DNA from 3 places in the Qipengyuania sp. NPDC077563 genome. Region 1 is predicted to be linked to each of the others. Evidence: predicted binding sites of a transcription regulator. Region 1 holds the regulator's gene; each other region holds the start of a gene.
The links. Region 1 encodes LexA, which represses DNA repair genes until DNA is damaged. Its sites were predicted from a motif close to GTTCCNCNCTTGTTCT; they were not measured.
Positions count from the first base shown of each region.

Region 2: a site for LexA is predicted at 1,896-1,911, ahead of rmuC (DNA recombination protein RmuC). Genes of this name have one in related genera too.
Region 3: a site for LexA is predicted at 2,074-2,089, ahead of ACI2I1_RS12035 (MmcB family DNA repair protein). Genes of this name have one in related genera too.

Region 1 covers NZ_JBJDPC010000002.1:885,358-888,632, reverse strand. Annotated here, with positions in the region: gene trpC (indole-3-glycerol phosphate synthase TrpC) at 1-500, shown strand, start outside; gene moaC (cyclic pyranopterin monophosphate synthase MoaC) at 634-1,107, shown strand; gene lexA (transcriptional repressor LexA) at 1,233-1,940, shown strand; gene ACI2I1_RS10290 (ComEC/Rec2 family competence protein) at 1,970-3,275, opposite strand, start outside.
Region 2 covers NZ_JBJDPC010000002.1:192,863-196,137, forward strand. Annotated here, with positions in the region: gene fmt (methionyl-tRNA formyltransferase) at 1-474, opposite strand, end outside; gene recR (recombination mediator RecR) at 528-1,124, shown strand; gene def (peptide deformylase) at 1,187-1,753, shown strand; gene rmuC (DNA recombination protein RmuC) at 1,927-3,275, shown strand, end outside.
Region 3 covers NZ_JBJDPC010000003.1:203,378-206,652, reverse strand. Annotated here, with positions in the region: gene ACI2I1_RS12045 (DUF2141 domain-containing protein) at 128-601, opposite strand; gene ACI2I1_RS12040 (sterol desaturase family protein) at 598-1,314, opposite strand; gene ACI2I1_RS12035 (MmcB family DNA repair protein) at 1,367-2,062, opposite strand; tRNA gene ACI2I1_RS12030 (tRNA-Arg) at 2,211-2,287, shown strand; gene ACI2I1_RS12025 (type I restriction endonuclease) at 2,781-3,275, opposite strand, start outside.

The DNA.
Region 1 (3,275 bases):
ATTTCCAGGGCCATGAGGACTATCTCGTCGCCGCCCGTGCAGCCTGCGCGCTTCCCGTGCTGCGCAAGGATTTCATGGTCGATCCCTGGCAAGTCGCCGAAGCGCGGGCGCTGGGCGCGGATGCCATTCTCATCATCGTCGCCGCGCTGGAAGACACGCAGATGGCCGAGATCGAGGCCGCGGCTTTCGAGCGGGGTATGGACGTCCTCGTCGAAGTGCACGATGCCGCCGAGATGGAGCGGGCAGCCGGATTGAAGTCACGTCTTCTGGGTGTAAACAACCGCAATCTCAAGACCTTCGAAACCAATCTTGCCACGACGGAAGAACTCGCCGCATTGGCGCCTGCGGACGCCATGCTGGTCGGGGAAAGCGGCATTTTCACGCATGAGGATTGCCAGCGTCTGGCCGATGCCGGTGTGCGCAGCTTCCTCGTCGGCGAAAGTCTCATGCGGCAGGACGATGTCGAGGCGGCCACCCGCCGGCTCCTGACCGGCAATTAACACTGTCCTACACGGTCTGGCCGCGTCATAGGTCGGGCATGCACATGTCCGGCAATCCCTTCCCGCAATCCGGGGTTTTTAGCTCCAGGACTGTGCTCCAGGCGCTCCATCCTTCAGCTTGCAGGTTCGCTACATGAACAAACTCACCCATCTCGACGATAAGGGCGCGGCGCATATGGTCGATGTCGGCGGCAAGCGCGAAACCGCGCGGCTGGCGGTGGCCGAAGGGCGTATCCGCATGAATGCCGAAGCGCTCGACGCGATCATGGCCGGGGCCACGGCGAAGGGCGATGCCCTCGCCACCGCGCGGATCGCCGGGATCATGGCTGCCAAGAAAACGGGCGATCTGATTCCGCTGTGCCATCCGCTCGGGCTGGAAAGCGTGACCGTGGAGTTCGAGCGGGAAGACGATGCGATCCGCGTGGTGGCGAGCGCCTCGCTCACCGGCAAGACGGGGGTGGAAATGGAAGCGATGACCGCTGCCGGGATCGCCCTCCTCACGCTCTACGACATGGGCAAGGCGATCGACCGGGCAATGGTGATCGGCGGCGTGCGCCTGCTGTCCAAGACCGGCGGCAAGTCGGGCGAATGGAACGCGGAGGACTGAAAGGGGAACAGCTGTTCTCCCCAACTGTCTCGAAAATGGCCGTATTGCTTGACTTGTGAAAATCGGTTGCCTAATTGTTCCACATTCGTTCACAGGGTTGTGAACAGGAACATGGGAGTTTTCCGATGCTGACTGCCAAGCAGCACGAGCTGATCCGCTTCATTCAGGAAAAGCTGGAAGAGACCGGCATTTCGCCCTCTTTCGAAGAGATGAAGGAAGCGCTCGATCTCAAGAGCAAGTCCGGCGTGCATCGCCTGATTTCCGCGCTTGAAGAACGCGGTTTCATCCGCCGCCTGCCCAACCGGGCCCGCGCGCTGGAAATCATCAAGCTGCCAGAAAACTCGGTGACCGGCACGGTGCGGGCTCCCGCATCGCCTGCCCAGCCTGCTGCAAATGATTCCGTCGTTGCCGCGCACGCCGCCAAGCCGGTCGCGCCCGAACCGGCCAACGACATCATCGAGGTTCCGCTTCACGGACGCATCGCGGCCGGCGCCCCGATCGAAGCGATCGAAGGCCAGTCCTCCATGCCGGTCCCGGCCGCCCTGCTCGGCCCCGGCGATCACTACGCCCTCGAAGTCAGCGGCGATTCCATGATCGAAGCGGGCATTTTCGATGGCGATTTCGCCCTCGTGAAGCGGACCGAAACCGCGCGTGACGGTGAAATCGTGGTCGCTCTGGTCGATAATGAGGAAGCGACGCTCAAATACCTGCGCAAGGAAGGCACCATGGTGCGCCTCGATCCTGCAAACGGCAGCTATGAACCGCAGGTCTACGAGGCTGGCCGGGTCCAGGTTCAGGGCAAGCTTGCGGGCCTTTTGCGCCGCTATCACTGATCCTGCCGGGAATGGGGCGGCGGGCGGGCCTAACCGCCACTCGCCCCTTTCCACCATCCATGGCTGCCCTGTCCCTGCGCGACCGTCTCGATTTCGCCCTTGTCGAGATAGATGGCCAGCCCCCCGCTACGCTCGAGAAAGCGGCGGTCTGATTTCAGCCATTTGGGCCTGCAACTTCTCGGCAGCCACCGTTCCGAAATGACAATATCCGCCCTCTCGCAAGCCGCGGCGAGTGCACGCTCATCGATCAGTTCGCGGCTGCGGGAGATCAGGACGAACCAGCTCCTTTCGCCCTTTTGCACGGGGAGACTGCAGAAATCCGGGCTGCAACGCGCTCCCGGCCACCGCTCCAGATCGATCGGCGCGGCCTCCGTACCGGCAAGCTCGACCAGATTGTCCTGGGCATAGGATCCGGGCTTGTCCCGCAGTACGAACAGCCGTCCGTTTTCGCCCACCAGACCGACATCGCCGCCATCACGCGCCACGAGTATGTCGGGCGCAGCTGTCGTCACCAGTAGAAAGGACCCGACCAGGACCGGACCAAATCCTGCAAGCCGCGCCCTTCCCCGCCACAGCGCCAGCCACAAACCTCCGGCCACAAAGAAGATCACCGCCGGAAGGCCGATATGAGGCACCAGCTTTACTGCTCCCGGCTGCGATGCAGTCAGATGCGCTATGGAGAGAAGGAGATCGAGTGACTGGCCGGCGAGCCACCAGGCAGGAGCGCCTGCACCGAGCAGGTCGAGGAGCAAGGCCACCGCAATCAGCGGCATCGACACGAAGGTCACAAGCGGAATGGCGATGACATTGGCAAACGCACCGTAAAGTCCGGCGCGGTGGAAGTGGAAGAGGACTATCGGCGTAAGCGCGATCTCGATCACCAGACCGGTAACGAAAAGCATCACCATCCGCCTGCCCAGTCGCCTTATCCAACTCTCCTCCCGCGAAGCCAGGAAATCGCGCACCGGACCAGCATTGTGGAGCGCCACGATCGCGATAACCGCTGCAAAACTCATCTGGAAGCTCGGGCCCACCAATGATTCCGGCCACAAAAGCAGCACGATCGCCGCAGCTATGGCGACCATGCGCATGGACAGCGGCTCGCGTCCGAGAGCTAAGGCGCCGAGCACAAGCAGCGCCCCGATGCAGCTGCGAACAGTCGGCACTTCGGCCCCGGTCAACAGAGTGTATCCTATTCCCGCGCCGGCCGCCACGGCGGCAGAGAGCAAGGGCAGGCGAACTCTGAGGGTTAGCCAAGGGAAAAGAGCGAGGGATTTCATGACGAGAAAATAGGCCGCCGCGATAACAGCACTCACATGAAGACCACTGATCGAC
Region 2 (3,275 bases), 690 kb from region 1:
GTTTTCGACCGGGGTGCGAACCGTGGCAAGCATGGGACCGGTGTCGAGTCCGGCTTCCATTTGCATGATGGTGACGCCGGTAACCTCATCCCCTGCCATGATGGAGCGGTGAATGGGTGCCGCGCCGCGCCAGTCGGGAAGGAGAGAGGCATGGACATTGAGACAGCCTCGTTTTGGAGCATCGAGGATCGCCGGGGGTAGGATCAGTCCATAGGCTGCCACCACCGCGATATCGGCGTCGAGTGCAGCGAATTTCTCCTGTTCTTGCTCGGATTTAAGCGATGTTGGATGGCGCACCTCTATCCCAAGCCGCTCGGCCAGCTGGTGAACCGGGGTCTCGGTCAATTCCTTGCCTCGGCGCCCACCGGGGCGGGGCGGCTGGGTATAGACGCACACGATTTCATGCGCGGCGTGAACCAGCGCCTGCAGCGTCGGCACGGCGAATTCCGGCGATCCCATGAAGATTATGCGCATGAAGCCCCTGTCTGGTCTTTCTCTGTTCCGCCAAGGCCCCTATCTGTGCCGGTATGGCATCGCAAGAGATCGAGACGCTGGCCGCCGCGCTGGCCCGTCTGCCCGGCCTTGGCCCGCGCAGTGCGCGGCGTGCCGTCCTGTGGCTGGTCAAGCGCCGCGAGAGCGCGCTTCCGGCATTGCTTGAGGCGCTGGCCACTGTAGGCGAGGCACTGGTCGAATGCGATATTTGCGGCAATGTCGATACGACCAATCCCTGCGGGATCTGCGCTGACCCGCGCAGGGACGGGAAGGGCCTGTGCGTAGTGGAAGATGTCGCGGACCTGTGGGCTCTGGATCGTGCGAAGCTCTTCACGGGGAAATATCATGTGCTTGGCGGCAAGCTTTCCGCGCTCGACGGTATACGCCCTGAAGATCTGAACATTGCCAGCCTGTTGTCACGCGTCGAGCAGGGCGGGGTAGACGAAGTGGTGCTGGCGATGAACGCCACGCTGGAGGGGCAAACCACTGCGCATTATCTGGCAGAACGTCTGGAGGACTATCCTGTCCGGATTACCCAGCTTGCCCATGGGCTGCCGGTAGGGGGCGAACTGGACTATCTCGACGAGGGAACTCTTGCGCAGGCCCTGAGGGCTCGTCGGCCGCTGGGCTAGGCGATAACTCTGAGCGGTCCAAGTGGATTGAAAATGGCGTGCGGCGCGCTTATTTACACTCCATGGCTATCCGTGAAATCCTTGAAGTGCCGGACCCCCGGCTGAAAGTCGTGTCCGAACCGGTTACCGAGTTCGACGACGACCTGCGTACGCTCGTCTCCGACATGTTCGAAACCATGTATGATGCGCCGGGAATCGGACTGGCGGCGATCCAGGTCGGCGTGCCCAAGCGCGTGCTGGTGATTGACCTGCAGCCGGAAGATGAAGAGGCGGAAGGGGAAGTCTGCAACCACGGTGGCCACGAACACGTCCACTACCCGACGAAAAAGGAACCACGGGTTTTCATCAATCCGGAAATTCTGGATCCGGCGGAAGAGCTTGCCACCTATCAGGAAGGCTGTCTCTCGGTTCCCGATATCTTCGCCGATGTCGACCGGCCGGCAACCTGTCGCGTGCGCTATCAGGATCTCGAGGGTGAGACCCACGAAGAAGATCTGGACGGGCTGATGGCTACGTGTATCCAGCATGAGATGGATCATCTGGAAGGCGTGCTCTTTATCGACCATCTTTCGCGTCTCAAGCGTAACATGGCCTTGAAAAAGCTGAGAAAGCTGCGGGAGGCGGCTTAGGACCCTTACGAGATTCTTGTAATCCGAAACCGGCGGGTCGCTCAGCGGCTCGCCTTTTTCTTTTGCGAGATCGAGGTGGCGATGGGCTCACTGCGGCCGGGGATGATCATCCATAGTGGATAGATGCGGCCAGCGCACTGGCGTTCCTTTTGTGTTCCGCATACTCTGAGCTCATGGAATTGGGCATTATCGCAATCGTCGCGCTTGTAGCCGGGCTGGTTTTCGGATGGTTTCTGGGGTCACGCCCGGTAGCGGAATGGAAAACGCGGCATGCCGAGCGCGATTCCGAAGCGCGTGCCATCGAGGACAAGCTTAAGGAAATGACACGCGATCTGGCAATCATGTCGGAGCGCGCTGCGCGGGTGGATGACTTGGCCCGAGACCTGAAAACCGCGCAAGCGGATCGCGAATTGGCGGCAAATCGGCTGGCTTCTCTGGAAAGCTCTTCCGAAGCACGCGAGCGCGCACTCGAGGAGCGTTATTCCGAGCGCGAGGCGCAATTTGCGCGCGAACTCAAGCGATTGCAGGACGCCGAAGAGAAACTGCAGGCCAAGTTCGGTGAAATCGGCGAAAAAATGCTTGCCGGCGCACAGTCGAAATTTCTCGAAGGCGCGCAGAACCATCTGGCTACTCTCAACAAGGAAAGCCTGGCCGAGCTGGAAAAGCGGGTCGGGCCCGTCGGCGAGACGCTGGAGCTCTATCGCAAGCGGGTGGAGGAACTGGAGAAGAATCGCGTTTCCGACTTCGAGCGCCTGCAGGGCGTCATCGGCCAGGTTCGCGAAGGCCAGCAACGTGTCATTGATGGTGCGAACCGCATCACCACGACTCTGCAGGGTGCGACCAAGGCGCGCGGCGACTGGGGTGAACTGCAGCTTGAGAACCTGCTCGAAAGCTGCGGTCTTTACGACAAGGCAGATTTCAATTTCCAAACCAGCGTTCGCGATGAGAACGGCAATTTGCTGCGTCCTGATGCCGTGATCAATATCCCCGGTAACCGCCGTCTGGTGGTGGATGTGAAGAACGTCTTCAACACTTATCGGGCTGCTAATGAGGCGGATAGCGATGAAGAACGCCAAGCTCTGCTCAAGACGCATGCTCGAGAGCTGCGGACCCATATCGATGAATTGTCGGGGAAGCGCTATCAGGACCATGTCGATGGCTCTGCCGACTTCGTGGTGATGTTTGTCCCGGGCGAGCATGTGCTTTACGCAGCTCTAACGCAGGACAGCGGCCTGCTGGATTATGCTCTGAAACGGCAGATCGTATTGTCCAGCCCTCTCAATTTCATGTCCATCGCTTTGACCGTCTCCACCGTCTGGCGCCAGGCCGGAGTGCAGGCAGATGCGAAGGAAATTGCTCAGCTTGGCAAAGAGTTATACGATCGGCTCGGCGTCGTCGCGGGCCATATGGGGGCGATGCGCAAAAGCTTGCTTTCCACCAACCAGCACTTCGACAAGCTGGTGGGAAGTTTTGATAGCAACTTGCGGCGTACCGGAGAGAGGTTCGAGGAATTGAACGTCGA
Region 3 (3,275 bases), on a different contig from region 1:
GGGCCTTGGCGAGGGGGCCTGAGCGGGGGGCCTGAGCGGGGGGCCTGAGCGCGCTGGCCTGAATGGCGGGCCGCTGAGGGCCTCGGGGGTCGGAGGCGGGCCGAACTTTTCCGGCCCGCGGCTGGTCCTAGAGCATGTAGCGCATGCGGATCGTCATGCTGCGATCCTGCGTGCCGATACCGAATTCGGCATCGTGGAAGGCGGGCGGCCCCATGCGCACGGGGGCATCGCGCGAAAAACCGAAGCCTTCGCGCGGCATCATGCCCAGTGCGCGGTCGGCCTTGCCATTGGCGTTCTCGTCGTGAAGCAGGGCGATGGCGTAATTGCCCGGCGGCACATCCTCGAAGGTGAGGGTGAGCCTGCCTTCATGGGCTTCGACCCGGCTCGATTTCGTGCCTGCGACTCCGCGGCATTTGGGGAAATTCTTCTCGTTCGCCGTCATGCAGGCCAGCACCACGCCATCGGCATTCCTCAGATTCGTGACGGTCACCACCACCTTGGCGGCCTTGCCGGCCGTCGCGGTCTGGGGAAGGGGCGCGCCGCCGCCCAGCGCCAGGGCGGCGACGGGAAGGATGGCGATTCGTTTCGCGAGCCCGCTCAAATGCGCGTACTCAGCCCCTTGTCGGTCCCGCACAAACGATCCCAGAACCTGAAATAAAGCCCGTAATTGCATCGATATTCTTCGTGATGACGTTGGTGATGGCTGGCGGTTATCAGCCATCCTCCTAACGCGGAGTGAACCAGCCGTTTGGGAAACAGCTCCCAGCCCATGTGGTTGGTGACGCCCATCACCGTCATCACCAGCAGCACCAGGCTCAGCATGGCGATATGGATCGGGATCACGAAGACCAGCAGCGGAATGACAATAGCGCCGGTCAGCGCTTCCCAGGGGTGGAAGCTCATCGCCGCCCAGGCGGTGGGAGGGCGGCTGGCGTGGTGGACGGCGTGCATCGCGCGGAACAGCTTGGGGCGGTGCATCAGCCGGTGGGTCCAGTAGAACCAGCTGTCATGGAGGAAGAGATAGATCAGCGGGGCCAGCGGCAGATACCACAGCGGCAGCGCGTCCCATTCGGCATAGATGCGGGTCCAGCCGCGTTCCTGCCAGCCCCAGGCCACGATGCCCGCCGGAATGCCGTAAATCGCGGCCGAAACCAGCGACCAGCCGATCTCGCGGCGGATCTGCCGGCCCAGCTTCGCGTGATATCCCGGCAGCCTGCGGCCTGTGGCAAAGGCGAACAGGCCGCTGGTCGCCAGATAGCGCGCCGCGACGATCGCGGTCATGGACAGGGCGGAGATGAGAATGGCGGTCCACATGATGCTGGTCTTCCGCCCTAGTCTCTAAATCGCCCCAGGTTAAGAACTGCTTCTATTCACTCCCGCCCCAGGTCGCGCAGTGCGGATCCGTTGCAACAGTCATCCGGCGCATCGCGGCGCGGGCCAGCCGCTCGGTCTCGGTCTTGCGGCGCGCGGGGGCCAGCGGCTTGAGCGATGCGGGGCGCACGATCTCGCCGTCATAGCCATCGGCCACCACGATGCCGCAGCGGTCGGGCCGGAAAATGTCGCGGTCGAGAATCGTGCGGTCGATATCGGTCGACACGCCCCAGAAGAAACGGTCGCAATAGTCGAGATAGTCCTGCCATTTGTTGTCGCCCAGCAGATCGCCGCGCTGCACCTTGATCTCGATGATGATCACGCGGCCCTGGGCATCGACCCCCATGAGATCGGCCCGACGGCCATTGCGCAGCGGCATTTCGGGCAGCAGCCATACCCCGTAGCGGGCAAACAGGCGCTGGATCCCCCGGCGCACGCTCGCCGAATCACTCCCGGTAGGGGTGGTTTCAAAATCGGCAGCATCGACAACGTCCCTATCGGCGTCGGCGGCCACCACGCCCGGACTATGGGGCGAGGTGCTTGCGGGGGCACCGGTATCGGCCGAAGCGGTATCCGGAGCAGCAGTATCGGCGGAGGCAGGATCGTCGGAAGCGGTATCGAAGGAGGCGTTATCGGCGGGCGCCATGGCCCCCCGCTTGCCGGGATTCGGAATGACGTGTGATTCGCTCATGCCTTCTTGCTGGAACAAAATGGGAACGCAGTCAACCAGCGGGTGTTCGGGCTGCGGCGCCCCGATCAAGTGGGTGTTCGGAGCGAAATCCGGAACGGTTTTTAGTGGCGGGAGCCGCCGCGCCTTGCTAAGCGCCCCGCCACGGCATGCACCCGTAGCTCAGCTGGATAGAGCGCTGCCCTCCGAAGGCAGAGGCCACAGGTTCGAATCCTGTCGGGTGCGCCACAATTTCAATGACTTAGCGATGCTAATTCTATTTTGTATGGAATGCGCATGTAATCGATTATCGGTGGACGCCCCCGAACTCATGTGGATGGCGGTGCACGATACATGTGTTGCGCGAGCCCTTCGCCGCCTGGTTCGGCAAGGTTCCAAACTTCTACGGTTGGCGCGAGCGCTAATCGTAATCGGCTTTGCGTCCGAGACCGCAAGCTAACGCTTGCCTTGGTAAGGGTGAGGCCGGGAGTTCAATCCTCCCCAGCAGCACCATTTTTCAAGCACTTCGCATGTGCGACCGTCTAATCCATGAAAATTCCATGAAGTTGGCTATCCCGGTCGCCCGTTGGGAGGAGAACCATGATTCGCTGCTGATTCAGCAACCCAGCGGCAATCTCTAAGCCTTCCGAGGTAAAGTCATCAGACGTTGCCGACGTGATTTCGCTATCTAAGGGGACGGGCAGCTAGCGATAAGTCTGCTGGCACATTTTAGGAACAGCCCTCACTCTTCCTCAAGCTCAGCTACACGCTTCAAAATTGCCCGCTTGTGCTTGAAGATATCTACCGGCCCCATAACGCCTTCCCGGGCTTCATCCTTTCCGCTGAATAGCCCCAGATAGCGCGAGGTAGGACTATTGAAATGCATCCGTGCAATCGTACGCCGGTTGTTATCGTCCAGGAGGATCGCGCAGTAGGACTTAGCGTCTCGCATCACCACGCGAGAGGGGTCGACCTTCTCTGCACAAATGGCCCGGATGATGTTGAAACCCTCAATCTCTACGTCTGTAGTCTCGACTGCGCCTTGATCGACCTCAGCCATTTGATGGTCTGGTTCGTCACTGCCCCCGCTAATCGCCTTCTCAAGTCGCTGGTGGACTCCATCCCTAATCAACGAACCGTAGGCTTGGGTAATAGCTGACCGGAACCGGTCCCTAACACCTTTAGTGATGATCCCATCATGCAGCCGGCCGGCGATGATTTTCACAAGATCGTCCGA